Linked DNA regions of Panacibacter ginsenosidivorans. The protein of the gene in region 1 interacts with the protein of each later gene in a pairwise test. Links are inferred from orthologs where the notes say so. Each region holds a gene or a part of one and is shown on either strand. Other genes may lie near its edges.

Region 1 (16,699 bases):
TAAAGAAGAAGATTATGATACCGCTATCGTTTTTACAAACATTGTCTATCATTTTATTTTGGTGTTTGTGAAAGCCGTAAATTTTATTTGATTTCAAGCTACGGCTTTTCATAGCATCACCTCTTGCGTCGCAATCCTTTCATCTGTTGGCAATATATTTGGGCTTTGAGAGAGTTGTAGATATTTGTGTGTGATATTTACCAGGGCAAGAAAAATCATTGTTTAGCTAACCCATTCACAATAAATTTTTACTTGTACCCATTTATTATTGTATTTTTTATAAAGTACCATTTTTCCTGAGCCGCATACCCAACCACAACTATAATCAAAACAAAAAATACAATAAGTATAATTTCGCAAAAAAACAGGAAATGAAAATTCATTAATAGCCTCCCCAATATTTTTTCTAAAATAGCCCCACCCATCAGGCTTATGCTTGAAAATATTTTCTATTGTGTCGTGGCTTATTATTTTGACGTTTGGGAGTATTTCTTTCGACCAATAAGTTAATGACGGATATCTCTTTTTTTCTATAAATCTTAATTCATCTTTTGATAAAAAACTTGTATCTGCAGCGGCAATAAGTCTATCCATGAAAAACTCGTTAAAAGAAAGAGGTAGATCATCTAATATAAAGGATGAATCGTTTATTTGTCTACCCATGACCTGTTCCATGAATTCAATACTTTTTTTAATATACTCAGGATCTGGTTTGTATTTAAAGGGCAACTCGATTCTTGTAATAGTATCATCCTGTGCAGAAGCAAAAAAAGAAATAATTAGAAAGAGTATTATTCCTGCAATAGCTCTTTTATAAAGCAAATTATATTGTTGCTTTAGCATCAACGACAATTATTTTTATTGATGGAAATACATTTTGGTGATGAAAATATTTTACTTCCTTGTTTTTTTGCGAAAAAGTCTCAGACTTTTATTAATAGTAAAATAAAATTTGCTGCATAAAGTTATAATCGCACAAGTGTGCGACGCAACGATGCATCATACAGCACTATAGCTGGGCCCATAAAATCAATTCTTTCTAAAAGCCCATTTCCACATTTCTTTGGGCGTTACTTTTTTGCCATACAATAAAATACCGGTGCGGTAAATTTTTGCGGCAACCCAGGTAGTGCCAAGAAAACCAAGTATGAGCAAGAGCATACTTGTTATAAGCTGCCAGTATGGAACAGTATCGGGTACACCATGTGCAATGCGTGCCATCATAACAATTGGAGACGTAAGCGGAAACAAACTGCCGAAGATGGCAAGGCCACTCGATGGATCATTCACTGCTTTCATCATGATAACGATAGCAAAGATGATGGGCATAATGATGGGAAGTGTAAGGCTTTGCGCATCCTGCGGATCTTCGTTTACAGCACTGCCTACAGCTGCAAATAAAGAAGAATATAAAAGATAACCGCCAAGGAAATAAAAGATAAAACAACCTATGATCATTGGCCAGTTTATTTGTCCGAGTGTATGCATGGCGCTGGCTACATCACTTGCCTGCACTTGTTGTGCAGCAGATGCACCGGGCATGGCGCCGGATAGTTCGGGGAATATGCTGAACAGTAAAACCCTTGTGCCAACTACAAGAACGATCCATATTAAAAATTGTACAAGACCTACTGCACCAATACCAATGATCTTACCCATCATTAACTGAAATGGTTTCACACTGCTTACAATTACTTCTGCAATACGGCTTACTTTTTCTTCCATTACACCACGCATAACCATGGTGCCATAAATAAAGAGTATGATATAAATAAGAAAGCCGGATATCATACCAACTACATAACTGATGCCTGCTTTGGCATCTGAATCTTCGCTGCCGCTGATCGTAGAAAATTTTATTTCGTTTTTGCGATGAACGCTATCAAGCTGTGCTTTGGAAATATTTAAAGCAAGCATCCTTTTTTCTTCCAGCTTATTATTTATTACATCCTGTATACTACCCCGTGAAATAAGCCCGATTGATTTTGCAGACACAAGTTGTATTGAATCTTTTCCTGCGATATCTATTGAAGCCGGTACAAAAATATAACCATCATATTTTCCTGCAGTAACCTGCTGCCTGAGTTCTTCAGCACTATTTGCTTTTACAAAAGAAAAGTTTGCGTCATCTGTTTTACTAATGCTGTCATCAAAAATATGTGCATTGTCTGCCACAGCAATGTTTACCGAACTACCCCCATGTACAGAGAAATAAATGATCATGGCATAAAACCCAAAGATGATCAGCGGCAATAAAATGGTCGTTAATAAAAATGTTTTCTTCTGCACTCTTGTTAAGAATTCGCGGCGTGCTATCAATAATATCTTATTCATATGAACAGTTTCAGTTGTGAAGTTTTAAAGTCCCTCTCCTCCGGGAGAAGGATTTTAGGGTGAGGTTTAAACATTTACTTTTTGAAAGGATCTTGTTTTGGCATTGGTATCTTCCACCAGCCTTATAAAAATATCATTCAGTGATGGTAGTATTTCATTGAATGCCTCCACGTTTATATCCTGCTGAATAAAATATTTCAGCACATCATTGCTTTTATAACCGTCTTTTATTTTTACTGTATGATCATGCATATCAGATGAAAGCACTTCAAATGCATTACTGTTAATGCCTGCAGGAACACCGTCTAAACGTATATTGAATTTATTCTCTTTAAAATCCTGTTTTATTTGTTGCACCGTACCATCAAGAATTTTTTTACCAAGGTTTACCAGCACAATATGATCGCATATTTCCTCTACCTGTTCCATACGGTGCGTACTGAATATAATGGTGCTGCCACGTTGCGCAAGCCCATAAATTTCATCTTTAATAAGATTTGCATTTAAAGGATCAAGACCGCTGAAAGGTTCATCAAGAATGATCAGTTTTGGTTCATGCATTACAGTTGTAACGAATTGTAATTTCTGGCTCATACCTTTACTCAGGTCTTCCACTTTTTTATTCCACCAGCTTTCCATCTCAAGTCGCTTGAACCAGAATTTTATTTTTTCCAGCGCCACAGTTTTGCTCAAACCCTTTAGCTGTGCCAGGTACAGCACCTGGTCTCCTATTTTCATTTTTTTATAAAGGCCGCGTTCTTCGGGCATATAGCCAATGCGTTGCACATCACTTATAGCATTGAAAGGAGCGCCATCAAAAAGTATAGAGCCTTCATCGGGATAAAAAATACCCGTTATCATACGCAGCAAGGTGGTTTTACCTGCGCCATTAGGGCCCAGTAAGCCAAAAATACTTCCCTGCTGTATACTGAAACTGATATCATCAACAGCCTTCTGTGTAGCATAATATTTTTTCAGGTGTTGAAGTTCAAGCAATGCCATAAAATATAGGTTTAATATTTAAATGTACAGTTAAGTTGGTTATACAATTAATTTTTATGAGCCCGGCAACAGTGTATAAAGCGTCGTCCCTTGCGTCGCACACTTATACGTTCTATTCTATAATCATCGTTATGCAAATAATTTATGTAATTCGTCCTAAAATTCGTGGCTTTATTTGTTCGCTATCATTAGTTGCACTTAACATCAAAATATTACAACCTTTCATAACAGTTATTATAACTTCGCCGCTTTAAAAATCAGGGAGCATGTGGAAGAATCGTTTTAAAAAAATTTTATTTTCAGTCTTATTGGTTTCGATAACGTTGGTTATAAGCAGCTGGGGGTTCCTGGCACACAAAACGATCCATCAATTGGCTATTTATGAATTACCAAAAGATCTCTGCAATTTCTTTTACCATAACATAGATTACCTGCAATACAATTCAGTAAGACCAGATATACGCAGGAATAATGACAAAAGTGAAGAACCCAAACATTATATCGATTTTGAAGCATATGGTGATAGTGCCGCTTATACAATGCCCTGGCAATGGAATGATGCCTGTAAAAAATTCTCCAAAGATACTTTGCTGAAATATGGCTATGCTCCTTACTGGATCATTGAAATGCAAAAAAAACTAACCAATGCTTTTAAGCAAGGTAACGCTGACAGCATATTATTCTATGCAGCAGATCTTGGACATTATATAGAAGATATAAATGTGCCTTTACATACTTCCATTAATTATGACGGTCAGTTAACCAATCAAAAAGGTTTACATGCTTTATGGGAGACAGTCGTACCTGAGATCGAAATAACTAATTACAATCTTTCTTCTGGTCATAAAGCAAAATACATAAAGAATAAAGAAAGAGCTGTATGGAGCGCAGCACAAAGATCTCATGCATTATTGCCTGCGGTGTTTGCAAAAGAAACCGAAGTAAGTAGAAGATTTACAGACGCAACAAAATACCGTATAGAACATCGCAATGGCAAAGATGTAAAATATTACACAACAGATTTTGCAAAAGCATATGGCGCAGCGTTGGGTAGTAGTATCAACCAACAACTAATGAATGCAGCTAATATGGTTGCAGACTTTTGGTACACGGCATGGACAGACGCAGGCAAACCTGAGCTGGATAAATTGCCAAAAGCAAAATTGAGTGATAAAGAAAAACAGCAGTTAAAAAAAGAATTGCGTTCTTTTAAACACAATACTCTTATTAAAGATGGGTACTTAAGATCAAAGGGAAAAAAATAGGATCTTTATATTCTGTTTGCTCCTGTACAAACAAACCGCACAAGAGTGCGACGCAACCGGCGATGCTATACCGCCAACTGCCGGGCTCATAAATAAGAAATTATTTTTTCAATTGCAAGGTAATCATGGCAGCGACTCTTTCGCCGTCCATTGCTGCACTTACAATACCGCCTGCATAACCGGCACCTTCACCACAGGGATATAAATTTTTTATTTGAGGGTGTAGTAAATTTTCATCATTGCGGGGAATGCGCACGGGTGAAGAAGTGCGGCTCTCCGTAGCTACAACAACTGCATCGTTGGTATAATAACCACGCATCTTTTTACCAAAAGCTTTAAACCCATTTTGCAATGCTGTATAAATAAAAGATGGTAACACTTCTTTTAGTGAAGCAATATGCAGGCCAGGCACGTAACTGCAATCCGGCAATGATGTAGAAATTTTATTTTCACAAAAATCGACCATACGCAATGCAGGCGCTACAAATTTTCCACCACCTGCATTGTATGCATTTGCTTCCACATCATGTTGAAAATACATTAGCAATAATGGATCATCAGCATCAATTTTGGATTTTGGGTTTTGGATTTTGGATTTTTTAAAATAGTTTATCGCATCTCCTACTCCCACCTGCACCACCATCCCACTATTTGCAAAAGGATTATTACGTTTGCTTGGGCTCCATCCATTTACCACTAATTCATTTGCGTTTGTAGCAGCAGGCGCAATAATACCACCAGGGCACATACAAAAACTAAATACACCTCTGCCGTCTACCTGTTCCACCAAACTATAAGATGCCGGTGGCAAATGATCACCACGAAGCGAACAATGGTATTGAACTGAATCTATCAAAGTTTGTGGATGTTCTATACGTACACCCAAAGCAAAAGGCTTTGCTTCTATCAATATATTCTTAATATGTAGTAATTCAAAAATATCTCTTGCAGAGTGACCTGTTGCGAGTATAATAGCGTCAGCAAAAAAAATATTTTCATCTACAGTTCTTACACCTTTTATTACGTTATCTGAAATAATAAAATCTGATACTTTCTTTTCAAACAACATTTCCCCGCCACAGGCAATGATCTTTTCCCGCATAGCAGTGATAATCTGCGGTAATTTATTGGTGCCTATATGCGGATGTGCTTCGTATAAAATTTTTTCTTCCGCACCAAATTCCACAAAGATGTTTAGTATTCGGTTTATATCGCCACGTTTGCTGCTGCGTGTATATAATTTACCATCACTGTATGTACCGGCACCGCCTTCTCCAAAGCAATAATTACTTTCCGGATTTACAATACCTTCTTTATTCAATACAGCAAGATCTCGACGGCGGGCACGCACATCTTTTCCTCTTTCAAGTATCACAGGCTTTATTCCCTGCTCAATAAGCTCTAATGCTGCAAATAAACCTGCCGGGCCTGCACCAATAATAATTACTGAGTTTTGCGCATTTGTTACATCGTTCAACTGCAATAATTCTTTTTCTCTTTCTATAAAAGGTTCATTGATAAAAGCATTTATTGTAAGATTGACCCATATAGTCTTGCTGCGTGCATCAATGGATTTCTTTAAAACATGAAATCCTGTTACCAATGCATCTTTTGGACTTATCGTTTGCTGGATATATTTATTGATGATAGTTGCATCATCTGCTTCACTTGGCAAAAGCCGGAGGGATATTTTCTGTTGCATATATAAAATGCCGGGCAGTTGACCCGGAAATTTTTACAAAGAAACAAAAAAACCGGCGCATGACCGGTTTAAAAAAACAGCTTAAGGTTGATATTAGTATATTTCCTGTCTTCTGAATGTAAAGTGATATGCTATTCGTACGCCTGCCATAGCGACATCACCATTCACAAACTTTGATGCTTCATAACGGAGGCTAACATCTAACCCCGGCAAAGTTTGATAGCCAAGATTCATGGCATAAGTAAATCCGATTGCGTTATCAGGTTCGCCCATATTATCCTCTGCAAGAAATACAGAACCACCCAATTGTGGTTCACCGTAAATACCACCTGCAAAAGTGTAACGCATACCTGCTTTCACCGGTATTATTACTACAGGCCTGTAAGTATCTTTTAATAATTGGGTTTGATCAGAGGGTATTGGTTTACCAGAAAACGTTAAGAACCCAGCCTGAAATGTTGGTGATAAATAAAAAGTATTGGGAATGGTATATGCAAATTTTATAGAGCCGCCTATACCTGTTTTATTTGTTTCTTTTAAACCTTTCATTGGCATTGCTGCTTCAAGTCCAAAACCAAGTTCGGCATCAGATAATGTAGTGATTTGCGAAAAAACGGGGATTGCACCCATTAAAAGGGAAGTGAGTAAAATTACTTTTCTCATTGTCGGTTTTTTACAGGATGTGTGAATTACAATAAAAACGAAAACACGGGTATATTATTATATGCCTGTTTAAAAAGGAAGGTCGTCCACTACATCAGAGGGAGGAATATCGGTAACGGAAGGTTGTACTGCAGGCGCATCAGCGTTTTGACCAAGTTTTACATGCTCCATACGCCATGCATCAAGATTGGTAATATAATTTTCTCTGCCGTCTTTCACCCACCTGGTACCTTTTATATTGAATGATACTTTTACCTCATCTCCAATATTAAACCTGTCAGGCATTGCTGTTCTGTCCTGCACGCTTTGAAATTTAATATAATTGCTTATGCTGCGTCCGTTTATCTCTTCTGTTTTTTCAATTACAAATTCTCTTGTCTTAAAAGTTTCTGTACGTTGCACAGTATCATATTTTGCTACAAGTTTGCCGGTAATTTCGAATGACATGTTGAGATATTTTTGTGCAAATGTAACTTTAAAAAACGCCGGAGCTATTAGGCACTTAAAATTGTGTAAATATTTTTTTGTACCGGGCCTTCTGCTGCTATTAAGCATCGGTTGCGTCGCACTCTTCAACGCTTTATTCTTTGATCGACATAAAATAATTCTTTACCAGTTTCGGTTATAGTATTTTAACATAAAGCGGTACTTTATTGGAATAAAATCTAGCCTACATTTTCATTTGCAATAGCATAGTAGAATTTGTTTGCTGCGTGAAGTTAATACCGTACAAGAGTGCGACGCAACAATTGATCCGGTAAGGTTTTTCTGCCGGGTCAGCAAAATAAAAAAGCATCAATATCTGCGTGCTTTGTATTATAACGAATAAAATATTTTTAATTAATTTTTTTTCCACGAAATAATGGTTAGATTAGTCGTTACATCATTTACAAACTACCACTGAGGAGCAGCAATAACAAATGTGATTTTTTGACTGGGTATTAATCCGTAAATCATAGTAAAACAATAATCTTTAATAGTCTTTTAATTGGACAAAAAAAAATAAAAATTAAAAGATGAAAAAAAATCTGATGCCACAAAAATCACGATATGAAAAAATTTTTTTTTCAACATAAAAATTTGATATTCGTCCCCCTCCTAAAAAATTTCTTCACATTATGTTGATTAAATTTTTCGGGAAGTAAAAAAAGATTTGCATTCGTTAATCCCATAGAAAATTATTAAGAGTATCATGACTAAAACCGCTGAATCCATATGGAGTAATTGTTTAAAGATCATTAAAGATATTGTAGACTGGCAACCTTATAAAACATGGTTCGAACCAATAAAAGCGGTGGAGTTAAAAGGAAATGTGTTGTTGATACAAGTGCCCAGCCAATTCTTCTTCGAATATCTGGAAGAACATTATGTAAACCTGCTTGCCAAAACATTGAAACGGGAGTTAGGCAAAGAAGCAAGGCTGGAATACCGCATAATGGTTGATAGCGGTGGAACCAATGGCCGCAATGGAACAATGGATGTTCCCGCAGGCAATATGAAAATGTATAATAATAATGAAATGGATTTCCCCTTGATAATAAATAGCCCGGTTAAGAATCCCTTTGTAATACCAGGGCTAAAAAAAATGCAAATAGACCCGCAGCTTAATCCAACTTATACATTCGATTCTTTTATTGAAGGTGATTGTAATCGTGTGGCACGCCGTGCAGGTAAGACTGTTGCAGAAAAACCAGGTGCCAATTCTTTTAATCCATTGGTTATATATGGTGGCGTGGGGCTTGGCAAAACACATCTTGCACAAGGCATCGGCAATGATGTAAAACGCCTGCATCCAAACAAAGTGGTATTGTACGTAAGCAGTGAAAAATTTATCAACCAGTTTCAGGATCATAGCCGCAATAACGCTATCAATGACTTTATACATTTCTATCAACTAATAGATGTATTGATCATTGATGATGTACAGTTCTTTTCCCGTGCAGAAAGAAGCCAGGATGCATTCTTCGCTATTTTCAATCATTTACATCAAAGCGGAAAGCAACTGGTGCTAACATCAGATAAACCACCAAAAGATCTTGATGGTATGCAGGAAAGGTTGCTCAGCCGTTTCCGTTGGGGCCTAAGTGCAGACCTTCAGATACCGGATTACGAAACACGCATAGAGATCCTCGAAAGAAAAATGAAGAATGATGGTCTTGACATGCCGAAAGAAGTAGTGAAATATGTGGCATATAATATCAGCACCAATGTAAGAGAACTCGAAGGCGCTTTAATATCATTGCTTGCACAATCATCACTTAACAAAAGAGAGATCGATCTTGAACTTGCCAAAAAAGTGTTGCGTAATTTTGTAAAAACAAGCAGCAAAGAAATTACCATTGATGCTATTCAAAAAATGGTATGCGAGTATTTTGATGTGCCTTATGATAAACTTTTACAAAAAACACGCAAACGCGAAATTGTGCAGGCACGCCAAATCACGATGTACCTTGCAAAAGCTTTCACCAAAAATTCTTTAAAAACAATCGGCGAACATTTTGGTGGCCGCGATCATACAACTGTTATCCACAGTTGCCAGACAGTAAAAGACCTGATGGATACAGATAGTCTTTTTCGCGAAAATGTAATGGAACTAACACAGAAAGTACAACTTGCCGCTATGTAAATTTTATTTTGAAATTACAACGATCCCAAAACATAACTGTTTTGGGATTTTTTTGTGAACCAGGCAAATGAAATCCTATTAAACACCTGTTGCGTCGCACACTTGTACTTTAATTACAATACGCAGCAGAAAAGAGTATAAAATATTTTTCCAATTAGAATTTTTATTTTTTGGGATTTGCGTGCAGCTACCTATTTTTGCAGCCCCTTACGGGAACCAATTCAGCTAAGGTGAGGTGGATGAGTGGCTGAAATCAGTAGTTTGCTAAACTGCCGTACGGGTTAAACTGTACCGCGGGTTCGAATCCCGCCCTCACCGCAAAGTTTTAATCTACGGCAATAACTTTGAAAAAAAGGACACGGGAAGTAGCGCAGGCCGGTAGCGCACCTGGTTTGGGACCAGGGGGTCGCAGGTTCGAATCCTGTCTTCCCGACTTACTTAAAAGCAATTTCAGCAATGAAGTTGCTTTTTTGTTATACACTAATTTTTTAAACAGCATAAATATTTTGCGCCATATTTCGTATAAATCTTTTTTGAAATAGTTTGAATGCCATTTGCAACTTTAGCTTTGAAACTGCAGTTGCCATTTGCACAACAGATAAAGTGCTTGCGACGCAACGAAGATGCTATAAAAAACTGTAGCGGGTATTTAGAAAAATTTACCACTATAAATGCTGTTATCAAAGGCATATAAACAGTAAGAAGTAAAACATATAATTTTAGTTTTTAAAATATTGCTATGCAAAAAATTTATAAACAGTTTTTATTGTTAGTCTTTGTATGTCTGCACACTGTTTTATCAATGGCGCAAAAGCAAGCCAATATGCAGTATACAGTATCCATGGAGGATGCTGCCAATCAATATTACCACGTTGTACTGGAATGCAAAACAAAAGCGGCGACATTGGATTTTAAAATGTGTGCATGGACACCGGGCTATTATCAAATTCTTGATTATGCTAAAGCAGTCGAAAATTTTGATGTAACGGATGCAGCAGGCAAACCCATTAAATGGGAAAAACCATCCGCAGATATTTGGCATGTGTACAGCAACAATGAATCTGTAAAAATTACTTATGATGTAAAAGCAAAGGTCTCATTTGTGGGTAATATTTATCTTGATGAAACCCGCGGCTACATAACACCCGGTGGACTTTTCCTGTATCTTGACCAGGAGTTGCGCAACCCTGTGACAATACAAATAAAACCTTATAGCAAATGGACAAACTTTGTTGCAACCGGTCTTGATTCAATTCCAGGCAAGCAGAATACTTTTATTGCAGCAGACTTTGATGTTCTTTATGACAGTCCTTTCTTGATGGGAGAACTGGAGTCACTTCCTCCATTTACCGTAAATAATATTCCGCATTATTTTATTGGTTATAAGCTGGGAGATTTTGATCGCAACCAGTTTATGAGTGATCTTAAAAAGATCGTTGTAAGCGGCAGTAATATTATTGGAGATATTCCTTATACGCACTATACATTTTTAGCGATCGGTCCGGGCAGAGGTGGTATTGAACATTTGAATTCCACATCACTGAGTTTTAGTGGTGGTGAGGGTTTTGATTCACCGGATGCAAGAAAGCGTCTATACAGCTTTATTGCGCATGAATACTTTCATCATTACAATGTAAAACGCATACGGCCTATTGAACTGGGGCCTTTCGATTACTCAAAAGAAAACCGCACCAATATGCTTTGGGTATCAGAAGGGTTTACGGTGTATTATGAATATATGATACTAAGACGTGCCGGTCTTATGAATGATGATGATGTATTCAAAGCATTTCAATCAAATATCCAGGCTTATGAAAACAAACCGGGGCATTTATTTCAATCAGCAACACAAGCCAGCTACGACACATGGTCCGACGGGCCTTTTGGGAGAACGGGCGATGAAATAAACAAAACTATTTCTTACTACGATAAGGGCCCTGTGCTTGGATTGATGCTCGACTTTAGTATAAGGCATGCGACCAATAATAAAAAATCATTGGATGATGTAATGCGATTGCTTTACACAAAATATTATCAAACTAAGAAAAGAGGTTTTACAGAAAAGGAATTTCGGGATGAATGCGAAAAGATGGCCGGCACTTCTTTATCAGAAATGTTTGATTACGCATCAACTGTCAAGCCGCCAAATTATCCAAAGTATTTTGCATACGCAGGTCTTAATATAGATACTATGCCCAAAGCTTTATCCGGCCCATGGTGCGGCATAAAGCTGAAAGAAAAAAACGATACACTTACCGTAACAGAAGTAGATTGGAATTCACCTGCATGGAATAAAGATGTGCGTGCAAAAAATATTATACTTGCAGTAGATGGGAATAAGGTAAACCTTGAGCAGTTTAATAAAATTATGCAGTCGAAAAATATTGGTGATAACATTACACTTCTTGTTGCAAAAGGCAATGATAAAAAAGAAGTGACTATTACACTTGGGCAAAAGTTTGAAAAAAGTTTCACCATCACACCCATTACAAAACCTGATGCTTTGCAAACTGCTATTTATAAAAGCTGGACAGGTAAATAAATGATGCCACCTACTTGTTAATTAAGATTAAGAAGAGTTTTCAAGAGTCGCAAGTTCTTGCTGATTTTATGATCCAAAAATATAATGAAATATTCTTGCGATATTCATCCCTCCAAAACTATAACAATGAGCAAAAACAGGATGGAAGCTTTTAGTGACGGAGTCCTTGCAATTATCATTACTATTATGGTGTTGGAAATAAAAGTACCACATGGCACAGAATGGAATGATCTTATTCCGCTTATCCCTGTTTTTGTAAGTTATATGATCAGCTTTCTACTCGTTGGTATTTACTGGGGTAATCATCATCACCTGTTACATACTGTGAAAAATATTAATTCAGGTATACTATTATCAAACCTTCATTTACTATTTTGGCTGTCGCTGGTACCATTTGCAGCAGGATGGATGGGAGAAAATCATTTTGAGCCCAACAGTATCATTTTGTACGCCATCATACTTATTTTATGTGGCATCGCTTATGGGATTTTACAAAACAGTATTCTTAAAACACTCGATCAGCGAAGTAATATAGTTGTGGAGTTAAAAAAGCAAAATAAAAAAGTGATCATATCAGTTTTATTGGTGCTGGCAGCTATACCATTTGCATTTTTTTATCCTGCTGCTTCAGCAGCGCTGTTTTTTCTGCAATCAGCTATCTGGCTTATTCCGGATAAGAATATTGAAAAAGCATTGAAAGATTAAACAACCTTGTTTTGAGAAATGGATGTTACTATAAATAATTTAATTTTCTAACTTCAACTGCCTTTATATAATTATTGCCATTTGAAAACAGAAACTGTTCCTATATTAAGCCTTTTTGAAAAAGAAAAAAAGTTCTTCGATGACTCTGTTGAATGGAAACCGCGTTTTCCAACACTGCACCAACAGTTTCACATAAATAAGCTGGAAGATTTTATAGGCCATTTAAAATTTCCATTTGCACCACACAGGCAAACAGTCTCTGATTTTCTTTTTCTCAGCAAAGGAAAATCAACACGTAGCAAGGGTCTTGATAAATACGACTTTGGCGCTAATACTTTTTTCTTTTTACCAGCTTACCAGATCTCTACCCATGATCTTATGAGCCGCGATGTAAAAGGCTTTTATTGTCATTTCGACCTGGAAATATTTAACCGCAAATTTATTAAGCAGGATATTTTGCATGATTTTTCTTTTCTTGAATTTACAGGCAACCCACTTGTAACAATCGACGATGAAACAAAAGCTCATGTATTGAATATACTTACCAGGCTTGAGTTTGAATATAACAACAATTCAAAAGTTGATCTTGATATCATCAGTGTAAACCTGCTGGCTTTATTTCTTGAAGTAAGGCAGTTTGCCAAACAGGAAAAGATAACAGAGAATGCTGCTTTTAGAATCACCCAACAGTATAAGAGCAAACTCGCAAGATATATTTACGAAAAAAATTCTGTTACAGAATATGCAGGAATGCTTAACGTTTCGCCCAACCATTTGAATAAATGTGTAAAGGCTGCAACAGGAAAATCTGCACAGGATCTTTTAAGTGAAATGGTGATACTTGAAGCAAAAGTTTTATTAAAACAAAGCGCATTAACTGTAAATGAAATAGCCTGGAAAATTGGCAAAGAAGATGCCAGTGATTTTATACGTTTCTTCAAATCAAAAACCGGCTTTACTCCTACTGAATACAGGAAAATGGATTGATTGATTTCCGGTTTTAAATGTTGGGGTTCAGTTGACATACTTTGCACGACACAAAAATATATAATGAATTTTTTGTACCCGTCTATATTGCCGCTATGAAGCATCGTTGCGTCGCACCCTTGTACGGCTAAATCTTACTCAGCATATTTCTACATTTCTATTATTAAATAAAGTAATGAGGCGCATGCACAATACAGCAAAGCATTTCCGAAATTTTGAATTAATCATTTTTTCACTTCGCACCAATAAAAGATGCCCATTGATATACTGATGAAAGGATTGCGACGCAACAGACGATGCTATAAAAAAACATAAGCTGGTATCAAAAAAATCTAAACAACTTCCAGTCTTATCCCATCCGAAATCCGACATCTAAAATCCGAAATGGACAAATGGATTGATTTTGCATATCAATTGACTGTTATTGCCACCGTTTAAGCATTGCTGAAAAAATAGTTTTACGAAAGGTTTATAATTCTTTCCTGGAAATAAAAACCTAAGAAACAACAACGATAACCAGCTAAAATTGCTTGCTATGTCAGCTAAACAATTAAGGACAATTGTGTGCCTAACTGTTGTCTTATTACTCCTTTCATTTATTTCATTAAACACATTTGCACAGGGTGGAACTGTTTCAGGAAAAGTAACAGACAAAAAAGGAAATGCATTAGCCAATGCAACTGTAACACTTAAGGGAACAAAGAATTCAACTACTACCAATGAACAGGGCATTTTTTCTTTAACCAATGCTCCTGCAAGTGGCACATTAATTATTTCATATGTGGGGTATGCAAAGGACGAAATAAAATATACTGCAGGTAAAGCAGTGAATATTTCGCTTGAGGAAACTGTTGCAGAAGGCGATGATGTAATTGTAACAGGTGTGTTCGACAAAAGAAAAAAATTAGAATCATCCGTATCAATTTCTACTTTAAGTGCTAAACAAATGGCACAGCTTGCACCTACCAGTGCAGCAGACCTGCTGAGAAATATTCCTGGTATTTATGTAAACAATGCCCGTGGCGAAATTGCGAACACTGTTTATTCAAGAGGTATTTCTGCCAACTCAATTGATAATGCCTCGGGCTATTACTATGTATCTATGCAGGAAGATGGTTTGCCGGTAACCAATGTGAATTACAACACAGATAATTTTTTAAGAGCCGACATTACTACGGGTCGTTTGGAAGCCGTTCGTGGTGGAACCGCTTCCATTTTTGGTGCCAATGCACCTGGTGGAATTTTCAATTATATTTCGCAAACGGGAGGCAGCACTTTTGCAGGTGAAGCCCGTTTAAAATTTGGTTTGGAAGGCGATGGTAAAAATCCTTATTACAGGGCAGACCTAAATTTTGGCGGCCCACTTAGCAAGGATAAAACGTGGACCTATAATATCGGTGGGTTCTATCGTGTATCAAACGGTGCAAGATATCCGGGCTATCCAAGTAATAACGGAGGACAGATAAAAGCAAACATTTTAAAGGCATACAAATCAGGTTCATTAAAACTCTATGTAAAAATATTAGACGATAAAAATGCCCAGTCTGAATTTATACCATCACAGGATTGGAACAATCCTAAAGTAATGCCCGGCTTATCTACAACAGACTCTTATAATTTACCTGCATTCTCTATGCAGATCCCTGTAAACAATACAGGCACTGCCACATTTAATTCAAAAGATAAATACTATGCCCGTGATAAAACATTTGGTATAAGCTGGTCACAAAATTTAGGAAGTGGCTGGACTTTCAGAAACGATGGCAAATATTCAGCTAAACATGTTACAGGTAGTGTGCCCGCTGTAGTTACACCATTCGCTACAGACAATGTTGTTTTTTATGGACTACCCTATTTGTTACAGACAGGTAAGTTTGGTACTTATACGTTTACAGATAAAGTAAACGGGCAAACGCTTGGCACTATGACTGTAGTTCCGGGACCTACAGGAATAAGTTTTATTCCCGGAGAAAATAACAATTTTCCCGGCGCTAATATTCAGCCAAATTCATTATTCTTTCTTCCTTTGTTTTATCAGGATTTTCATATAAAGGAATTTATGGATCAGTTTACTTTCTCTAAAAAGCTAAAGAATATGACATTCAATTTTGGCGGCTTTTATGCAAACTCTAAAATGGAAAGAATAGGCGGACAGGAAGATGATGGTGTTGGTGTTGGTACATTAGAAGATCAACCACACCTTGTAGATATTACATTGCATGGATTATTCGACAACCAGAATTATCAAATAACAGATCCGAATGGTTTTATGGATGTTGGCAGAGGTGGTATCACTACATCTGATGGCACTAAAAGCCAGTTGGCTTTATTCTTAGGTCATAACTGGAACTTAACATCAAAACTAAATTTAGATTGGGGTCTTCGTTATGAAGCAACGCATATTTTTGGATCGAATGTTCCCGTATCAAGAGACCCAAGACAAAATGATCCAACATGGGGTGGACGCGATGGGAACCCGTTGACGGTTTATGACAATGGTGGTGGTATAGCTGGTGCAGCTTTACCTTTTGATGAAACCGTAAATACATTTTCTTTCTCCGCAGCGCTGAACTATAAAATAAGTAACACAATGGCAGTCTATGCCCGTTATTCAAACGGTAACAAAGCGCCTGAACTTAACAACTATTTTTCTGCAACAAGCGATTTCTTAATCAAGAGCATCAATACAACAGCACAAAATATTCAGCAGGTAGAAGCTGCATTGAAAGTGAAGAATGCAAAAACAACTTTGAACATTACACCATTCTATAGCGTGCTTGATAATGTGCCCAACCTGCAGTTTGCTTTCCAGGATTCATTGGGCAACAATTATAATCCACCTACACAATATGCCAAATACAGAACGTATGGTG
Region 2 (16,685 bases), 1.8 Mb from region 1 along the record:
GATGTTTTGCTTACCGGTTTTGTAAGCAGCAGGCGAAGTGTACCCATGTTGGCTTCGCCGGATATCATATCTGCAGCTATCAGTGAGATCAGTAAAGGCACATGGATTAAAAGTAATTGCAGTATCACATAACAAACAAGATAGCCATTGAGAATCTTGCCATCAAATTCAAACGTGTCTTTCAGGCTGCTCATCAAAAAATCTACATACGCATCACCATCCATCTTTAGACCAAGCTGAATTACACATATCAGCGCAGTAATAGCTGCGAAAGAAATATAGGTTCTCGGCCTGCGAAATATTTTATATAGCTCAATCTGTAAAAGCTTCCACATATTGTTTTCCTGAGGTTACCTGTAAAAAGAAATCTTCCAATGTATGTCTGGGTTGTAAAGAGATTACATCAATATTTTGTTGTACCAGCCATTTATGTAAATGCGGTAATTGATCACGGCTTGTTTTTAATAAAATACTATGGTTACGCTGCTGTTGTAATGCTTTATTCCATTCACTTTGCTGTAATAACTGTAAACATGCCGTATTGTTGAGCGTATCAAGTTCTACAATTGTTTGCGAAGGATCAAACAGTTCGGCTGAAGTGCCTTCCACCAGTTTTTTCCCCTTATCAATGATCAGCAACCTCGTAGCCACCTGTTCAATCTCACTTAATAAATGAGATGATACCAGCACAGTTTTTTTTAGTTCGCGGCTCAGGTGTAATATAAGATTGCGAATGTCTGCAATGCCCTGAGGATCCAGCCCATTGGTGGGTTCATCAAGAATAATCAGTTTAGGATCATGCACCAGCGCAACGGCAATACCTAATCTCTGCTTCATGCCCTGGGAAAAAGTTTTTACTTTATCATGTGCCCTTTCCGCAAGGCCAACCATCTCAAGTTGCTGCATCAACGTCTGCTGCGAATATTTTATACCACTAAGCTTTGCAAATAATTTCAGGTTTTCATATGCAGAAAGATAACCGTACATGTCCGGCTTTTCTATAACTGCACCAACCTGTCTTAGAATTTCTATACGGTGCTGCTGCAGGTTGTAGCCAAACAACTCCATACTCCCTTTTGTTGGCGCTATCAATGTAAGCAACATGCGGATCGTAGTAGATTTACCTGCACCATTTTGACCCAGGAAGCCATATACATCACCTTCCTGTACAGTAAAAGAAAGATCATCTACGGCGGTTAAATTCCTGAACTGTTTGGTGAGAGAAGTAACTTTTATTATTTCCTGCATTACATCGCTTATAACAGTAAAGTTAGATAAGTGGTTGTGTATAGGTTGATAAAAAACTTTTAATCATTTTGTCTGCTAAAACCTGATGGGCACCGTTACTTTAATGGTATCCCACATTATAACAAGATTGGTTCCGTCTTTTACATCTTCAAAATACATGGTAAAGGCTTCAATAACTTTTGTGCCCATCATAACATCGACATCCGTGCGCAATACGTCTTTCTTAGGGTTATAATACAAGCCCCATACATCTTTTTCGCTGTTGAAAATAATGGTCCATTTTGTTTGGTTGCAAATGGCATACATTGTATACTTCCCCTTTGGAATAGTTTTGCCGTCTATTTTAACATTTTTAAAAAATTCAATTTCTGTTGCTTCATTTGCACCCAATCTCCACACCTGGCCATAACTGATGATGCCGCCAAAAATATCCCTCCCTGCTTTTTGTGGCCTGCTGTAAACGATCCTGCAATTAGGCTGTACAGTTGTTTTACCATTCATTTTTAAAATAGGATAACCCTGCGGCGAATAATTCATATCCATTGGGCTTTTATCAAGATCGGTAGGTTGCACCTGGGCAAAAGAAGAAAAAGAAATAAACAAAAAAACTACTGCTACAATATTTTTCATGTTGAGTTTTTTATGCGCTTATAACGTATATGCTTTTTTAAAGTTGCAAATATTTACAAATATCTTACCACAACCAATACTATTATCAGAATGATCTATTAACTATTTTTTATGGGCCGGACTTCATAACCTTTTTCAACTTCTGTTGCGTCGCACTCTTGTACAATTGATGCACTACTCAGCAAAAAAGCCAAAGACTTTTATAAGGCCGTAATAATATTGCGTTGAGACTGTACCATTGCCTTAACATCAGGAAAAAACTTGTTATAACAGTTATTAAGAGAAATATAATTTTCTTTAAAGCAGTTAAATGCCGCTTCAGTATATTCAATATATTTTGCCCTTCTGAATAATCCGCCAAAGCTGTTTTCTATACCTTTTGTTGTGCGGTAATTAAGCAACCAGTTTTGATCCATCATATACGGCAACATCTTTTGAAATCTTTCGGGTAATACATTATTAAAGCTATTTAGCCTGCTGTATGTGCGATCTGCAAAATCAGCCAGGCCATTGCTGTGAAATTCATTTTCATCATTGGCAAGAAAATGGTCATACACCACATCAACAAAAGCGCCTGCATAAGCACCAACCACGGGTTTAAAAAAAGTAATGGCAGTTTTGGTAGCCGGATGAGCATCTGTAAAAGTATCGATCATTCTGTGCAGCATAATTCCATGCTGTATGGGTAACGGATAATCAAACTTCTTTTTCCCTTTTACAAAATCACTGATCATATTGCCCACCAGTATTTCGCTGCTGTCAAAAGAAAGATATGCATGTGCCAGGTAATTCATTGTTCCAATATAATGAAAGCAAATCGTAAAGTGCAGCGGCGGAATTTGAAAATAATGCTTTTCATATAAACGCATGTATTTTAACGGCACATTTACAAACTTTATAATTTCGTTAAGGATTGCCCTGAAATTCAATGCAAGCAATACTTTTCCTCAAAAGACGCGTTCTTTTCATCATCTCTTTTTGCCGCTTATATCATTAAAGTACGAAAACCTTCTTATTTATCACAATCCTTACATTAACATAGGCAAGGTTAATACTTTTGGTCTGTCTTTAAAAACAAAAAACACCTGATAAAAAATTATTCAAGAAAAAAATTAAGAACCATGAAACCTCAAATCAATTTGCTTATCAAAAAGGCACAGAAGTCCTTCAGCAAAAAAATAATGATCGTTGCCGTTGCAGCCACTCTCATTGCCACCAGCGCTTTTGCAGGCGGTGAAGAAAACAAAGCAAAAGCCATCAGCAGTCTAAAGAAAGAATTCAACACTGCAAAGGATATAGAATGGAAGGTTACAGACAATTATATTAAAGCAAGTTTTAACTGGAATGATCAGCAACTGGAGGTATTTTATAACTATGATGGCGATATGATCGCAAAGTCGCGTCACATTAATCCCTTAAGCCTCCCTATAGATGCTCAGCAAACTCTTGCAAAAAAATATGCCGGTTATAAATTTGATGAAACAGTGGAATATAATGGCCAGGAAGGCGACCATTATTTTTATACTTCTATGATAAAAGAAAACACAAAAATTTTATTGCAGATAACACCTGAAGGTTCTGTAAGTGTTTTCCAAAAATAAATGATATGCTTTAATAATAAAGCCGGAGCAAATTTGCCCCGGCTTTATTATGTATTAAATGCTGAGTAGCGTACTTAATGTAAAAGTGTGCGACGCAACTAAGCTTAATAGCAGCAATATGGCTTAGTACATAATTCAACTATTCAACAATTCTAAGCTTTGCATAGTTCAGCATGATCTTTTTTTCTCCATTCAACTCGAACTGCACTGTAGCGATTGGATTATGTGCACTGCCTTCCATTTTACTTACCATACCAAAACCAAATTTCTGGTGCTCCACTTTTTGACCAGCCTGTAAATTAGAAGTATCGCTTGCCACAAAATCTGCAGCAGGCTTATGCTCTACCACTTTTGGTGCCTGTGGTTTAGGTGGCAGATAAGAAGGTGTTTCTTTCTTTCTTGCAGGTGGTGGCCCATAGGTTTTTTCTGCTTGTGCAGCAGCGCCAAACCCACCATGCATTCTGTCAAATGCGGAAGTATTGTTAAAGCTGCTGCCCTGGTTGCGGGCTCCACCACCGGCAAAAGTTCTGTCTAAAAATTCTTCAGGGAGTTCTTCCAAAAAGCGGCTGCCTTCATTCTGAACAAGACTGCCAAAGCGATAACGTGCATTGGCATAGCTTAACCAAAGCCTGTTCTTGGCTCTGGTAATGGCTACATAAAACAATCTTCTTTCTTCTTCCAGTTCTTCGCGACTATTAATGCTAAGCCCACTTGGAAAAAGCGTTTCCTCCAAACCTGCCACAAACACACATTGAAACTCCAGACCTTTTGCAGCATGCACGGTCATAAGTTTTACCACATCTGCATTTGGATCTTTCTGGTCTGCGTCCGTAAGTAAAGTAATTTGTTGTAAATAAGCACCGAGACCTTTATCACCAACTTCACCATCTTCTTCGTTCAATGGCGTTTCGATCCATTCTTTTATGGAGTTGAGTAACTCCTGTATGTTCTCATAACGGGCAACACCTTCTGTACTTTTATCATTAAATAATTCTTTTACAAAATTTGTTTGTTTACCAATGTGAAATGCAATTTCATAAGCATTGTGTTTTACCATCATGCTTTGTGCACTGCGGATCATCAACACAAAATTTTCTATTGCTTCAAGTGTACCTGCTTTGTAACCAAATTCTTTTGCACGTTCCAGCACATCCCACATCGTAATGTTATTTTCATTGGCATACAAAATGGCTTTATCAATAGTTGTTTTGCCAATGCCACGAACCGGATAATTAATAATGCGCTTTAATGCTTCTTCATCTTTTGGGTTTACAATTACACGCAGGTAAGCTATATAATCTTTGATCTCTTTGCGTTGATAGAAACTAATGCCGCCATAAATAATGTAAGGAATGCCCATCCTGCGCAGGCTTTCTTCAAATGCCCGGCTTTGCGCATTGGTTCTGTAAAGCACGCAAAAATCTTTGTTGTTATAATGATTGCGCAGCTTTTGTTCCTGTATGGCATCAGCAACAAATTTTCCTTCATCATTATCTGTCATTGTGCGCACCAGTTTTATTTTTTCACCGGTTGCATTTTCCGTCCAAAGGTTTTTTGGTATCTGTCCTTTATTGTTGGCGATAATATCATTCGCTACTTTTAAAATGTTTTGTGTGCTCCGGTAATTCTGTTCCAGTTTAATAATGCTTACATCATCATAGTCTTTCTGGAACTGTAAAATATTTTGAATAGTTGCGCCTCGGAAACTATAAATACTTTGCGCATCATCCCCAACAACACAAATATTTTCATGTTGTGCAGCAAGTAGTTTTATGATCTCGTATTGTGCCGGATTGGTATCCTGGTACTCATCAATCAATATATACCGAAACTTGCTTTGATATTTTATTAAAGCTTCCGGAAATTCTTTCAACAAACGATACATTAGAAACAACAGGTCATCAAAATCCATTGCACCATTTTTAAAACAACGCTTTGCATAAGCATCATAAATATTTGCTATCAATGGTCTGTTGCTGCGCATGTCTTCCTGCTGAATATAATAATCGTTTTTATATTCTACCGGACCAACCAAAGCATTCTTTGCTGCAGATATCCTGTTGTAAACAGTGTTGGGTTTATAATGTTTATCATCAAGGTTCAACTCATTGATCACCGTTTTCACAACACTCTTTGCGTCATCCGTATCATAAATGGTAAAACTGTTTGGGTAACCAAGCCTGTGCGCTTCAGCACGTAGTATGCGTGCAAACACGCTGTGAAATGTACCAATGTATAAATTACGTGCATCACTGTTGCCAAGAATATGTTCAATACGCTCTTTCATTTCTTTGGCAGCCTTATTGGTAAAGGTCAATGCTAATATGCGAAACGAATCAACACCATTTGCCATAAGGTGTGCAATGCGTGTAGTAAGCACTTTTGTTTTGCCGCTGCCTGCACCCGCCACGATCATCAGCGGGCCCTCAGTATGCAGTACGGCTTCCCGCTGCGGTTCATTCAATCCTTTCAAATAATCGATCATGCGGCGAAGTTAAGTTGAATGGTTGAGCAGTTGAAATGTAGTAATTGTTTGGGGAAATTTTTATGTACTTAGCTGCAGTAATGCTGTTGGACTCTTGTTGCGTCGCACACTTGTACTGTTGTTTTACATGTCCAACAAATAACACTACAGCTATAGTAAGATAGCCAGTAAGAAATATTTATTGTCTTTTATTCGTTAGAAGATTAACAAAATCCTTAATGTGTGAAAAACTTTTACTTAATCATCCTCCTATTTCCTGTTGTATTGCAGGCGCAAAGGAATGTAGATCTTGACCGCTATAATTTTACTGTACAATACCGTTCATTGCCGGCTATAAAATTAGACAGCTCTTACCGCACTTATAATGTAGAGATTGAAAGCACTAAACTAATGCAGCCGTTGCTTAATGAAATACACCCGGAAAATAATGTATTACTCGAAGGCTGGCGCAAAATGGAATCAGGCGGGCACATAACTGTACATGTACAACTGGAGGATCTCTTGCCCGAGTCCGTTTCTGTAAAAGAAAGAGTAGAAAACATAAAAGACAAGAATGGACAGGTAACAGGCACAAGAATATTTTATAGCGAAGAAGTGATCTACACTTTTGCTGCCACAGCTGCCATCAACGACTATAAAGGAATACATATTATGGATGAAGTACTGGCAAACCGTAGTTATAAACAGGTATATAGAAGCCCTGAGTTCCAGGTAAAAGCATTGGCGCAGGGTTATTTTGCTGTAAATGCACTAAGCGTTACAAAGAACCTTTATGAAAGATGTGTAACCAATGCCATGCATAATCTCAGTGAAAGAATAACAACAAATTTTGGGTTCCCGGTAGTAACAGCGCATGATTTTATGTGGATCATAGATAGCAAAAAAGATCCCGAATATACTGCGCACCGTCAGGCTTTTCTTACATTAACAGATGTGTTATTTGGAATGAACGCTAACACATCCATTGAAGGAGCAAAAGAGCAATTAAAACCTGTGATGGAGTATTTTGAAAAAGTAAAACATTTATACACTTCTTCCGGTAAGCACGATCGTAAAATAAGATACGCCAGCTATTATAACCTGGCTGTGTTGTATTACTATCTCGATGATCCGCAGCAAATGATGAGAGAAGCAAACGGACTTGAATTAAATGATTTTGATGCAGGTGATGCAAAAGGCTTTCAGCAAACAGCCACCTGGCTCAAAAATATTTTTGTGCAATCAAATATTTATACGCGTCATTTTGCTATTGATACTGCTGTTTTTAAAGGACCATATGAAAAAGACGCAGTTACCATAACTCATTAAATTTCTGCAGGTAGAAAGTTTTTGTATAAATTGCTTATGCAGCTAACCCAGGCATAATTCCTAGTAAATATTCCTGATGTCCGAGAATACTTTTCTGCTATTTGCGAAAAATACAAAAGAGCAAAGCGGTAATGCGGGATTCAGTTAGTGTTCACCTGTTGTAATGAATAGCTTGGCAGTATAAAACTGTAAGCAATGAAAAAGATCACTACAATAGCACCCGTACTTTTTATTACCGTAATCTTATTATTTACAAGCTGCACAAGTGATGGAACTTTTGACTTCAGTTCATCTGGTGGAGGTGGGTCCGGCGGCCCCTATTTCACGGCACTTGATAGTGCAATAGCAACAGAGTGGTTTGCTGAAGATAGTTCGCAGTGGTATGAGAGCCACAATGAATCAGGTAAAAAGATGATATTTTGTACTCCTGATATTAATACAAGATATTCGAACTCAATTAAGCTGTTTGGGTACGTGAAACGTCTGGATACAACAGACATTGCACATTCAATGTCATATACCCTGGGTGACTATAAAATTAGCCTTGTAAATGCCAGCGGCCAGGAGCAATTACAGATTACCAATATTGCAAATGATGTATACCCTGATCCCGCAGAAATAGCTGATCTTTTACAATTCAGGGTCTTTATTATACCTGTTGAACAATGGTCAGCAAGTCTTAGTGTCTATCATTATGATGAAATATGTGCTTATTATAATATAGGACCTTAAGTTAGTTGTGCCGCCTTCTTCAATAATCTGAAGCATCTGAACTTTAGCTTTATGCATTTATCTTTTCGCCTTTGACATTACTTTGTGAAACCAACACAGGCATAACAGCAACAATATTTTTCCTATAAAATGAATTTTCGAAATTGAAAAAATAGTTTAAGTAAAACCACTATAATTCTGCAGAATATTAAACAAGTTGTACAAGTGTGCGACGCAACAAAGCATTATAGCAGCACTATTGCCGGGCTCATAAAAAACAAAAAAGTGAGCAAAAAATACCCCGTTCCCCTCCCTATCAATTAGCCAAAAAACCTGTTACCATCAAATTTTTTTTCCAATTCTTTCTGCACAAGCTTATGTGCATTAATGCTGTAAAAACAGCGTAAAAGTTTTTGATATTCTGTAAAAACCGCACATTCCTGTGTATAAACCATATTAAAGTGTGAACTTCGTGTGCACATGGATATGAATAAAAAATATGTACTGGAAATTATTTATTGAGGTTTTAGTGCAGTTATATTCGTTCCCCCTTACTCAACGGGATGATTTTTTGGAGCAAGTAATGCAGCCGGTTCTTCAAAAAAATTTTAATCTCTGTGAGCATTGGTGAACGAAAAAAGTTTACTAACCCGTATCGATTTTTTATTGCCTGATGGAACTTACAAATTTTAACAAAGACAGAAAGAAAGGAAGAAAGCCCGCTATTGATCTTAGTACAATGGTGTATGGAAAAGTGCCGCCCCAGGCCAAAGATCTGGAAGAGGCTGTACTTGGCGCCATCATGCTTGATAAAAGTGCATTTGATACGGTGATAGAAATTCTTAAACCCGAATGTTTTTATGTAGATGCCAATCAACGCATCTTCCGCGCATTTCAAAACCTGGCGCAGAAAAGTTTACCGATCGATATCCTTACTGTAGTCGAGCAACTAAAAACTACCGAAGAATTAGATATGGTTGGCGGACCATACTACGTAACCAAACTTACCAATGCAGTTGTGTCAACTGCAAACATAGAAGCGCACTCAAGAATAGTTCTGCAAAAATTTGTACAAAGAGAACTGATCCGCATAAGCGGTGAAATTATCGGCGATGCATATGAAGACAGCACCGATGTTTTCGACCTCATGGATGATGCAGAAGACAAGATCTTCCAGATCACCAACAACTTTTTAAAGACCGATTACAAGGAAATGAGCAGTGCACTTGCGCAAACGATTAATCGCATAGATGAATTGCGCAAACGTACCGATGAAATTTCCGGCGTTACCAGTGGTTTTGCTTCGCTTGACAGAATTACTTATGGCTGGCAACCGACCGATCTTATCATCCTTGCTGCAAGACCTGCGGTGGGTAAGACAGCCTTTGCATTGAACCTTGCACGCAATGCGGCCATGCATCCTACAAGACCTGTTGCTGTTGGTTTCTTCTCGCTTGAAATGAGTGCTGCGCAATTGGTGCAGCGTATTCTTTCTGCCGAGAGTGAGATACTGATGGAAAAAATTGCACGTGGTAAACTTGAAGAACACGAATACCAGCAATTGCATAAACGCGGTATTGCACGTTTGGAAAAAGCGCCGATCTATATTGATGATACTGCAGCGTTGAATATTTTTGAGTTTCGTGCAAAAGCAAGAAGGCTCGTAAACAAACACAAAGTTGGTATCATCATCATCGACTATTTGCAGCTCATGAGTGGCAGCAACGATAACCGCAATGGCAACCGTGAGCAGGAGATCAGCACCATCTCAAGAAACCTGAAAGCACTTGCAAAAGAATTGAATGTGCCAATCATTGCACTCAGCCAGTTAAGCCGTGCGGTGGAAACACGAAAGGAAAGCAAGATGCCGCAGTTGAGTGACCTTCGTGAATCCGGCGCCATTGAGCAGGATGCCGACATGGTTATGTTTATTTACCGCCCCGAATACTACGAGAACTTCGCCAACGAAAATGGTGAAAGCACCCGTGGCGAAACGCATATAAAAATTGCCAAGCACCGTAATGGTTCGTTGGATATTGTAAAACTCCGCGCCTTACTGAACATACAAAAGTTCGAAGAGTGGGATGATAACAGTGGTCCCGGTTTTACGCCTCCTTCCGCCGGCAATTGGAAACCGCTTGGCCCATCGCCTGTGCCCGGAAACACTGGCGGAGATGAAGATGCAGGCCGCTTCTTTATTCAGAAAGGAAGTAAAATGAACAGTGGTGGTTTTGATGATGGTGTAGATGAGCAGCCGCCTTTCTAATACAATTTATTTTTTGTTTACCAGCAGTAGTTTTTCATGGCATCGGTTGTTGTGTCACTCACTTGTACGATTGGGAACTGTGAGGGATCTTGTTTAAAGCGCGGGTTTGTGTATCAAATATGTAAAGGCAAATGCAATGATATTGATTAACTATAGTTTTTCAAGAAATGGAAGATGAAAAAATTATTAGGCAAGAAGGTTTGGATTTTTATAAATCGAAAATCGAGCCTTCACAAAAATATCACGCAGTTGATGATTTTCATGAATTAAAAATGCGCTTGGATGATTTCTATGCACCAGAAAGTAAGGCAATTTTTTTAGATGAAATTGCAAATAAAATTGCTGAAGATCTTCAGAAACATCGAGACAAATCACATGGAGGCCAGCCCGGAATCAATTGTGAGAAGGAAAGAAAGCCTCCAAAATTATTATTTTATATAAAGCAAGAACTAGGAACGCTACCCCTTGTTGCACATCAGCGAAGTTTATCAAATCCTCAACAAACAAGAAATAAGGTATTCATTAGCTATAGTCATTTTGACAAAGATATTTTAGTTGATGTACAAAGACATTTTAAGCCTTTTATAAACCAAATTGAAATTTGGGATGATTCAAAAATTTTGCCTGGTCAAAAATGGAAAGAAGAAGTAAGAAAAGCTATTGACCAAACTAAAGTTGCAATCCTTTTAATTAGTACAGATTTTTTGGGTTCTGAATTTATTGCGAATAATGAATTACCTCCATTATTGCAAGCAGCAGAAGAAAATGGTGCGGTTATTTTAATTGTGATTCTAAAGCCTTGTCTATTTGAGGAGTTCGACAAGCTTAATCAGTTCCAAACCTTAAATCCGCCAAATAATCCAGTTATTAAAATGGATAATACTGAGAGAGAAGAGACTTTTGTGAATCTCGTTAGACAAACAAAAAAAATTCTATCAGCAGAATAAATTCCAACTCCGCTTCAATTAAAGCCGCTATATAATCCAGCCGCACAAGAGTGCGACGCAACGATGCTTAATTGAAATTCCAAAGCCCGGCTCAAAAACTTTCTCTATACATTAGTAGCAAATAATAACTTCACTGTCATTAAGCATATAAACTTCGCTGTATGAAATATTTGCTGCCTTTAATGTTGTTATGTGCGGTTGCTGTGGCAGGCAATTCGCAACAAAAAACCTATTGCAATCCCATCAACATAGATTATGGTTATACGCCCATTCCCAACTTTTCTGAGCAGGGCAGGCACAGGGCCACGGCAGACCCGGTGATCGTTTTATTTAAAGACAATTATTATTTGTTCTCCACCAATCAATGGGGTTACTGGTACAGCAGCGATATGCTAAACTGGAAATTTGTGTCGCGTAGATTTTTAAAACCATACCATCATGTGTATGATGAATTGTGTGCGCCTGCAGTGTGGGCACAGCATGATACATTGCTGGTAATTGGTTCAACGTACTCGCATAATTTTCCGATCTGGATGAGCACCAACCCAACGGTTGATGATTGGAAAGAAGCAGTTGATTCATTCCAGGTAGGCGCATGGGATCCGGGATTTCTTGCAGATGATGACGGCAAATTATATGCATACTTTGGATCGAGTAATACATTTCCAACTTACGGACAAGAGATAGACAGAAAAACATTCGACACCATTGGGCCAAGAGTTCCATTGCTGCGTTTGAACGACAGCATTCATGGCTGGGAACGTTTTGGAGAGTATCATGACAACACTTTTTTAAAGCCTTTTATAGAAGGCTCGTGGATGAATAAATACAATGGTAAATATTATTTGCAATACGGCGCGCCTGGCACAGAGTTCAGTGGTTATGGAGATGGCGTGTATGTGAGTGATCATCCGCTTGGGCCGTTTACCTATCAAAGTCATAATCCATTTTCGTATAAAGCAGGTGGCTTTGCAAGAGGCGCTGGTCATGGAGCAACTTACCAGGATAAGTTTGGTAACTGGTGGCACGTAAGCACTATTGGCATTTGCGTAAAAAATAATTTTGAACGCCGCAATGGTATATGGCCAGCGGGTTTTGATAAGGATGGTATTTTATACAGCAACTCTGCATTTGGTGATTATCCATATTATCTGCCAACAAAAAAAGAAGACAACAATAAAGTGCATGAAGCTTTTACAGGATGGATGTTGCTCAACTATAATAAACCTGTTGTAGTTTCTTCAACACTTGGTGCTTATGCTGCAAACAATGCAGTAGATGAAAGTATTAAAACATACTGGAGTGCAGCAAGCGGCAACAAAGGCGAGTGGTTGCAAACAGATCTTGGTGCAGTAAGTACTATAAAAGCAATACAAATAAATTATGCAGACCAGGATGTTGACAGTAGTTTTCTTGGTAAGATCAATGGCATTTATCACCAGTATATTTTATACGCATCCAACGATGGCAAAACATGGAAAATATTGGTTGATAAAAGCAAAAACAAAACAGATGTGCCGCATGATTATGTTGAGCTGGCAACACCTGCGGAAGCACGTTACATTAAATTAGAAAACATACACATGCCGGGTGGAAAGTTTGCTATCAGTGGTTTGCGTGTGTTTGGTAAAGGTCATGGTGCAGCGCCGGATACCGTTAAAAATTTTATTGCATTACGTGGCGATAGTGAGCGCAGAAATGTGTGGTTCAAGTGGGAAGTAAATACCAATGCAACCGGCTATAATATTTATTTCGGCGAAGCACCAGATAAACTCTACAACAATGTAATGATCTATAATGCAAGCGAATATTATTTAAGTGCGCTTGAAAAAGACAAACCTTATTATTTCCAGATAGAAGCGTTTAACGAGAATGGTATTTCAAAAAGAACAACGATCATGAAAGCGGAGTAGAAGTATATTGGTCTGACGCTTCAAAAGCGTCTGACCAATAAAGAAAACTATTATGTACTTAGCTTTTGAATAAGTATTAAGCTTTTGTTGCGTCGCACACTTGTGTTGCGTTGCACATCTCAACTTATCTCACGCAAAGACGCAAAGTAAATAAGCAGCAAAGTTTTTCTTTGCGACTTTGCATTTTATATTTCTTTGCGTGAAAGGTTGCACGAAGTTCTAATGTACAAGAGTGCGACGCAACAAAAGTACCATAGCAGCAATAAAGTTTGGCACAACATTTATTTTTGGGTTTGGCACAATTCAATCAGCACACCATTTGTATTTTTAGGATGCAGAAAGCAAACTAATTTATTATCGGCACCTTCTTTAGGCACTTCATTCAGTAATTGAAAACCTTCATTTGAAAGACGCTGCATTTCTGCTTCTATATCTTCCACTTCAAACGCAATATGATGCACGCCTTCTCCCTTGCGCTCAATAAATTTTGCAATTACACCATCGGCATTCATACTTTCCAGCAATTCAATTTTTGTTTCGCCCTGTTTGAAAAAAGCAGTGTTGACTTTTTCGTTTTCTACTGTTTCCAGTTTATAGCAAAAGGTATTTAATAATTTTTCAAACAATGGAACAGAAACGTTCAGGTCTTTTACAGCAATGCCAATGTGTTCAACTTTTTGCATGTGAATTGATTTTCGATATGCGCAAATAGATTCTTTCGATCAGAAGCGGGGACTAAAATAGAACCATTTGGCTTAAATTTGTTATTAGCTTTTAAACAATTTGTAATCATGCTGAAATTGCCCGTTTATCTTGACAATAATGCTACAACGCCAATGGACCCAAGGGTGCTGGAGGCGATGCTGCCTTATTTCACAGAGCATTTTGGCAACGCGGCAAGCCGCAATCATGCCTATGGCTGGGAGGCAGAAGAAGCAGTAGATTATGCAAGAGAGCAGGTGGCAAAATTAATTGGCGCAGAAGCGAAAGAGATCATTTTTACCAGTGGTGCAACAGAAGCAGATAACCTGGCCATCAAAGGTGTTTTTGAAATGTATGCCGGTAAAGGCAATCATATTATCACCTGCGTTACAGAACATAAAGCCGTTTTAGATACTTGTCATCATTTAGAAAAACTTGGTGGCGAAATAACATATTTACCGGTAAGCAATGATGGCCTTATTGATCTTAAAGAACTGGAAGCTGCAATAAAACCTGAAACCATACTTATTGCTGTTATGTACGCCAATAATGAAATTGGTGTGATACAGTCTGTAAAAGAGATCAGCAATATTGCAAGAAAACATGGCGTATTGTTTTTTACAGATGCTACGCAGGCCATAGGAAAAATTCCGGTTAATGTTCAAAATGATGGTATAGATATCATGGCTTTTTCCGGGCATAAATTATATGGCCCAAAGGGAGTGGGTGCGTTGTATGTACGTCGTAAACATCCACGTGTAAGGCTTACAGCACAAATGGATGGTGGTGGTCATGAAAGAGGCATGCGCAGCGGTACATTAAATGTTCCCGGCATCGTTGGTTTTGGAAAGGCTTGTGAACTTTGTCGCCTTGAAATGGAAGCAGATGCCAAACGAATTAAAGTATTGCGTGACAAACTGGAAGATGCTTTATTACAAATAGAAGAAACATATCTCAACGGCAATAAAGAATTGCGACTGCCGCATGTTTCAAACATCTCCTTTAAATATGTAGAAGGCGAAGCGCTGATCATGTCTTTTAGTAAATACATGGCACTCTCTACAGGCTCTGCCTGCACTTCTGCATCAATAGAGCCAAGCTATGTTTTAAAAGCATTGGGTAATAGTGATGATATGGCGCATGCCTCTTTGCGTTTTGGACTTGGCCGTTTTACTACAGAAGAAGAGATAGATTTTGCTATTGAGCAAATTACAGCAGCAGTATATAAACTCAGGGAAATGAGCCCCATGTGGGAGATGTTTAAAGATGGTGTAGATATGAATTCTATACAATCAACGCAGGCCTCGTAATTTTGCTGCATTACATCGAAAGGGTTGTGAGTTGAAATATAAAAAATTGCCGGAGTGTAACAGCGCTTCGGCTTTTTTGTTTTTAACCGCAGAGACGCAAAGACAGAGAGATAAGCCTTTGTGTTGTTCTCTGCGCCTTCATGCCTCTGCGTAAGGAAATCTCTGCGGTAAACAAAAAGCAAAACTTGTTTTGTAAATACATTATTTCTTATAGCTTTGAACCATGTGGATGATCTGCACAAAAGAATGGCGACAGTTTTTTAGTTCACTTTCAGGATACATAGCAATGGTGGTGTTTTTACTGCTCTGCGGTTTATTGCTTTTTGTTTTTCCTGATACAAGCTTACTTGATTTTGGATATGCATCTCTTAATGGATTCTTCGATATTGCTCCATGGATCTTATTATTTCTTGTGCCAACAGTAACTATGCGCAGCCTTGCTGATGAATACAAGGGTGGTACATTCGAGTTGCTTAAAACAATGCCGCTGAAACCATCGCAGATCGTTTGGGGGAAATTCTTTGGCGCACTGCTCATTATTACTCTCACTATTCTTCCAACCATTGTTTATGCATTTTCTTTACAGGCATTAAGTGCAGTTGGCGGTCTTGATATTGGCAGTACCATCGGCAGTTACATCGGTCTTTTAATGTTAGGTGCTGTGTATACATCAGTGGGTATTTGTACGAGCAGTTTTACGAATAATACAGTCGTTGCATTTATAAGCGGCGCATTTGTTTGTTTTCTTTTGTTCACTGGTTTTGAAGCAATAAGCAAACTGCCCGTGTTTGCGGGAGGCACCGGTTATTATATAGAAATGCTTGGCATCAGATTTCATTATAGCAGTATCAGCAAAGGCGTAATAGATATTCGTGATGTAGTTTATTTTCTTGGCGTGATTTTTATTTTTTTATTGATCACGCAAAGGAATGTAGCAAAGCGATAAAAGAGATTTTATGAACCCGGTATTTGAATAAGCATTAAGCTTTCGTTGCGTCGCACTCTTGTACGTTCTGTTCAATTGTGAACGGATGCGGCCTCAGAAAAAAGGCGTTAAGAAATTTTATAAGTGCAGCGTTAAGCAGCGAAGATGTACAGTAACATTCTAATGCCGTTCATAAGTCTTCTTTGAAAAACGATATATAGTTAAATGCTTAGCTTCTTCGCTGTAGCGAAACGAAGAAAATTTTAGTCTTTTTTCTGGAGCCTTGACTTTTTTGTTACTTTTTGTGTCAAGACAAAAAGTAAATAACAAGATAAAACAAACATGAACAAAATATTACAACATAAGTATTGGTGGATAGCAATTTTGTTGTTGTTCCCTGCTATTACTTATGTGTCTTCTTTATTTCGCTATCGAATTGATCTTACCGCAGAAAAAAGATTTAGTCTTACACAGCCTACAAAAGAATTATTACACAATCTTGATTCCACCATTGACATACAGGTCTTTCTTACCGGCGATCTTCCTGCCGATTATAAAAAACTCAGCATCGCCACGCAGGATCTCTTGAATGAATTCCGTGATCTTAGCAATAATCGCATACAGGTGCATTACGAAAAT

Evidence for each region.
Region 2: the proteins of dnaA (region 1) and dnaB interact in binary tests that used the Escherichia coli proteins (3 or more experiments, as listed by UniProt). The link is inferred for Panacibacter ginsenosidivorans from one-to-one orthologs.

The regions. Positions count from the first base shown.
Region 1 is NZ_CP042435.1:1,380,226-1,396,924, forward strand. Bases 7,516-10,375 are described here. They hold dnaA (chromosomal replication initiator protein DnaA), read left to right. Parts: upstream 7,516-8,158; coding sequence 8,159-9,592; downstream 9,593-10,375. Also shown: FRZ67_RS05710 (hypothetical protein), read right to left, coding at 223-843; FRZ67_RS05715 (ABC transporter permease), read right to left, coding at 1,030-2,334; FRZ67_RS05720 (ABC transporter ATP-binding protein), read right to left, coding at 2,401-3,336; FRZ67_RS05725 (zinc dependent phospholipase C family protein), read left to right, coding at 3,603-4,601; FRZ67_RS05730 (NAD(P)/FAD-dependent oxidoreductase), read right to left, coding at 4,702-6,303; FRZ67_RS05735 (hypothetical protein), read right to left, coding at 6,397-6,966; FRZ67_RS05740 (DUF3127 domain-containing protein), read right to left, coding at 7,036-7,413; FRZ67_RS05760 (M61 family metallopeptidase), read left to right, coding at 10,416-12,134; FRZ67_RS05765 (TMEM175 family protein), read left to right, coding at 12,261-12,839; FRZ67_RS05770 (helix-turn-helix domain-containing protein), read left to right, coding at 12,921-13,826; FRZ67_RS05775 (TonB-dependent receptor), read left to right, coding at 14,362-16,699. UniProt on the Escherichia coli protein: Plays an essential in the initiation and regulation of chromosomal replication. Binds in an ATP-dependent fashion to the origin of replication (oriC) to initiate formation of the DNA replication initiation complex once per cell cycle.
Region 2 is NZ_CP042435.1:3,155,743-3,172,427, reverse strand. Bases 8,107-10,952 are described here. They hold dnaB (replicative DNA helicase), read left to right. Parts: upstream 8,107-8,656; coding sequence 8,657-10,249; downstream 10,250-10,952. Other genes in these bases: FRZ67_RS13320 (toll/interleukin-1 receptor domain-containing protein), read left to right, coding at 10,417-10,952. In the rest of the region: FRZ67_RS13365 (ABC transporter permease), read right to left, coding at 1-335; FRZ67_RS13360 (ABC transporter ATP-binding protein), read right to left, coding at 313-1,248; FRZ67_RS13355 (DUF2911 domain-containing protein), read right to left, coding at 1,324-1,878; FRZ67_RS13350 (acyl carrier protein phosphodiesterase), read right to left, coding at 2,079-2,672; FRZ67_RS13345 (hypothetical protein), read left to right, coding at 3,000-3,479; FRZ67_RS13340 (ATP-dependent helicase), read right to left, coding at 3,619-5,964; FRZ67_RS13335 (hypothetical protein), read left to right, coding at 6,187-7,272; FRZ67_RS13330 (hypothetical protein), read left to right, coding at 7,468-8,004; more of FRZ67_RS13320, read left to right, coding at 10,953-11,196; FRZ67_RS13315 (family 43 glycosylhydrolase), read left to right, coding at 11,358-13,109; mce (methylmalonyl-CoA epimerase), read right to left, coding at 13,391-13,792; FRZ67_RS13305 (IscS subfamily cysteine desulfurase), read left to right, coding at 13,901-15,121; FRZ67_RS13300 (ABC transporter permease subunit), read left to right, coding at 15,345-16,067; gliding motility-associated ABC transporter substrate-binding protein GldG, read left to right, coding at 16,389-16,685. UniProt on the Escherichia coli protein: The main replicative DNA helicase, it participates in initiation and elongation during chromosome replication. Travels ahead of the DNA replisome, separating dsDNA into templates for DNA synthesis.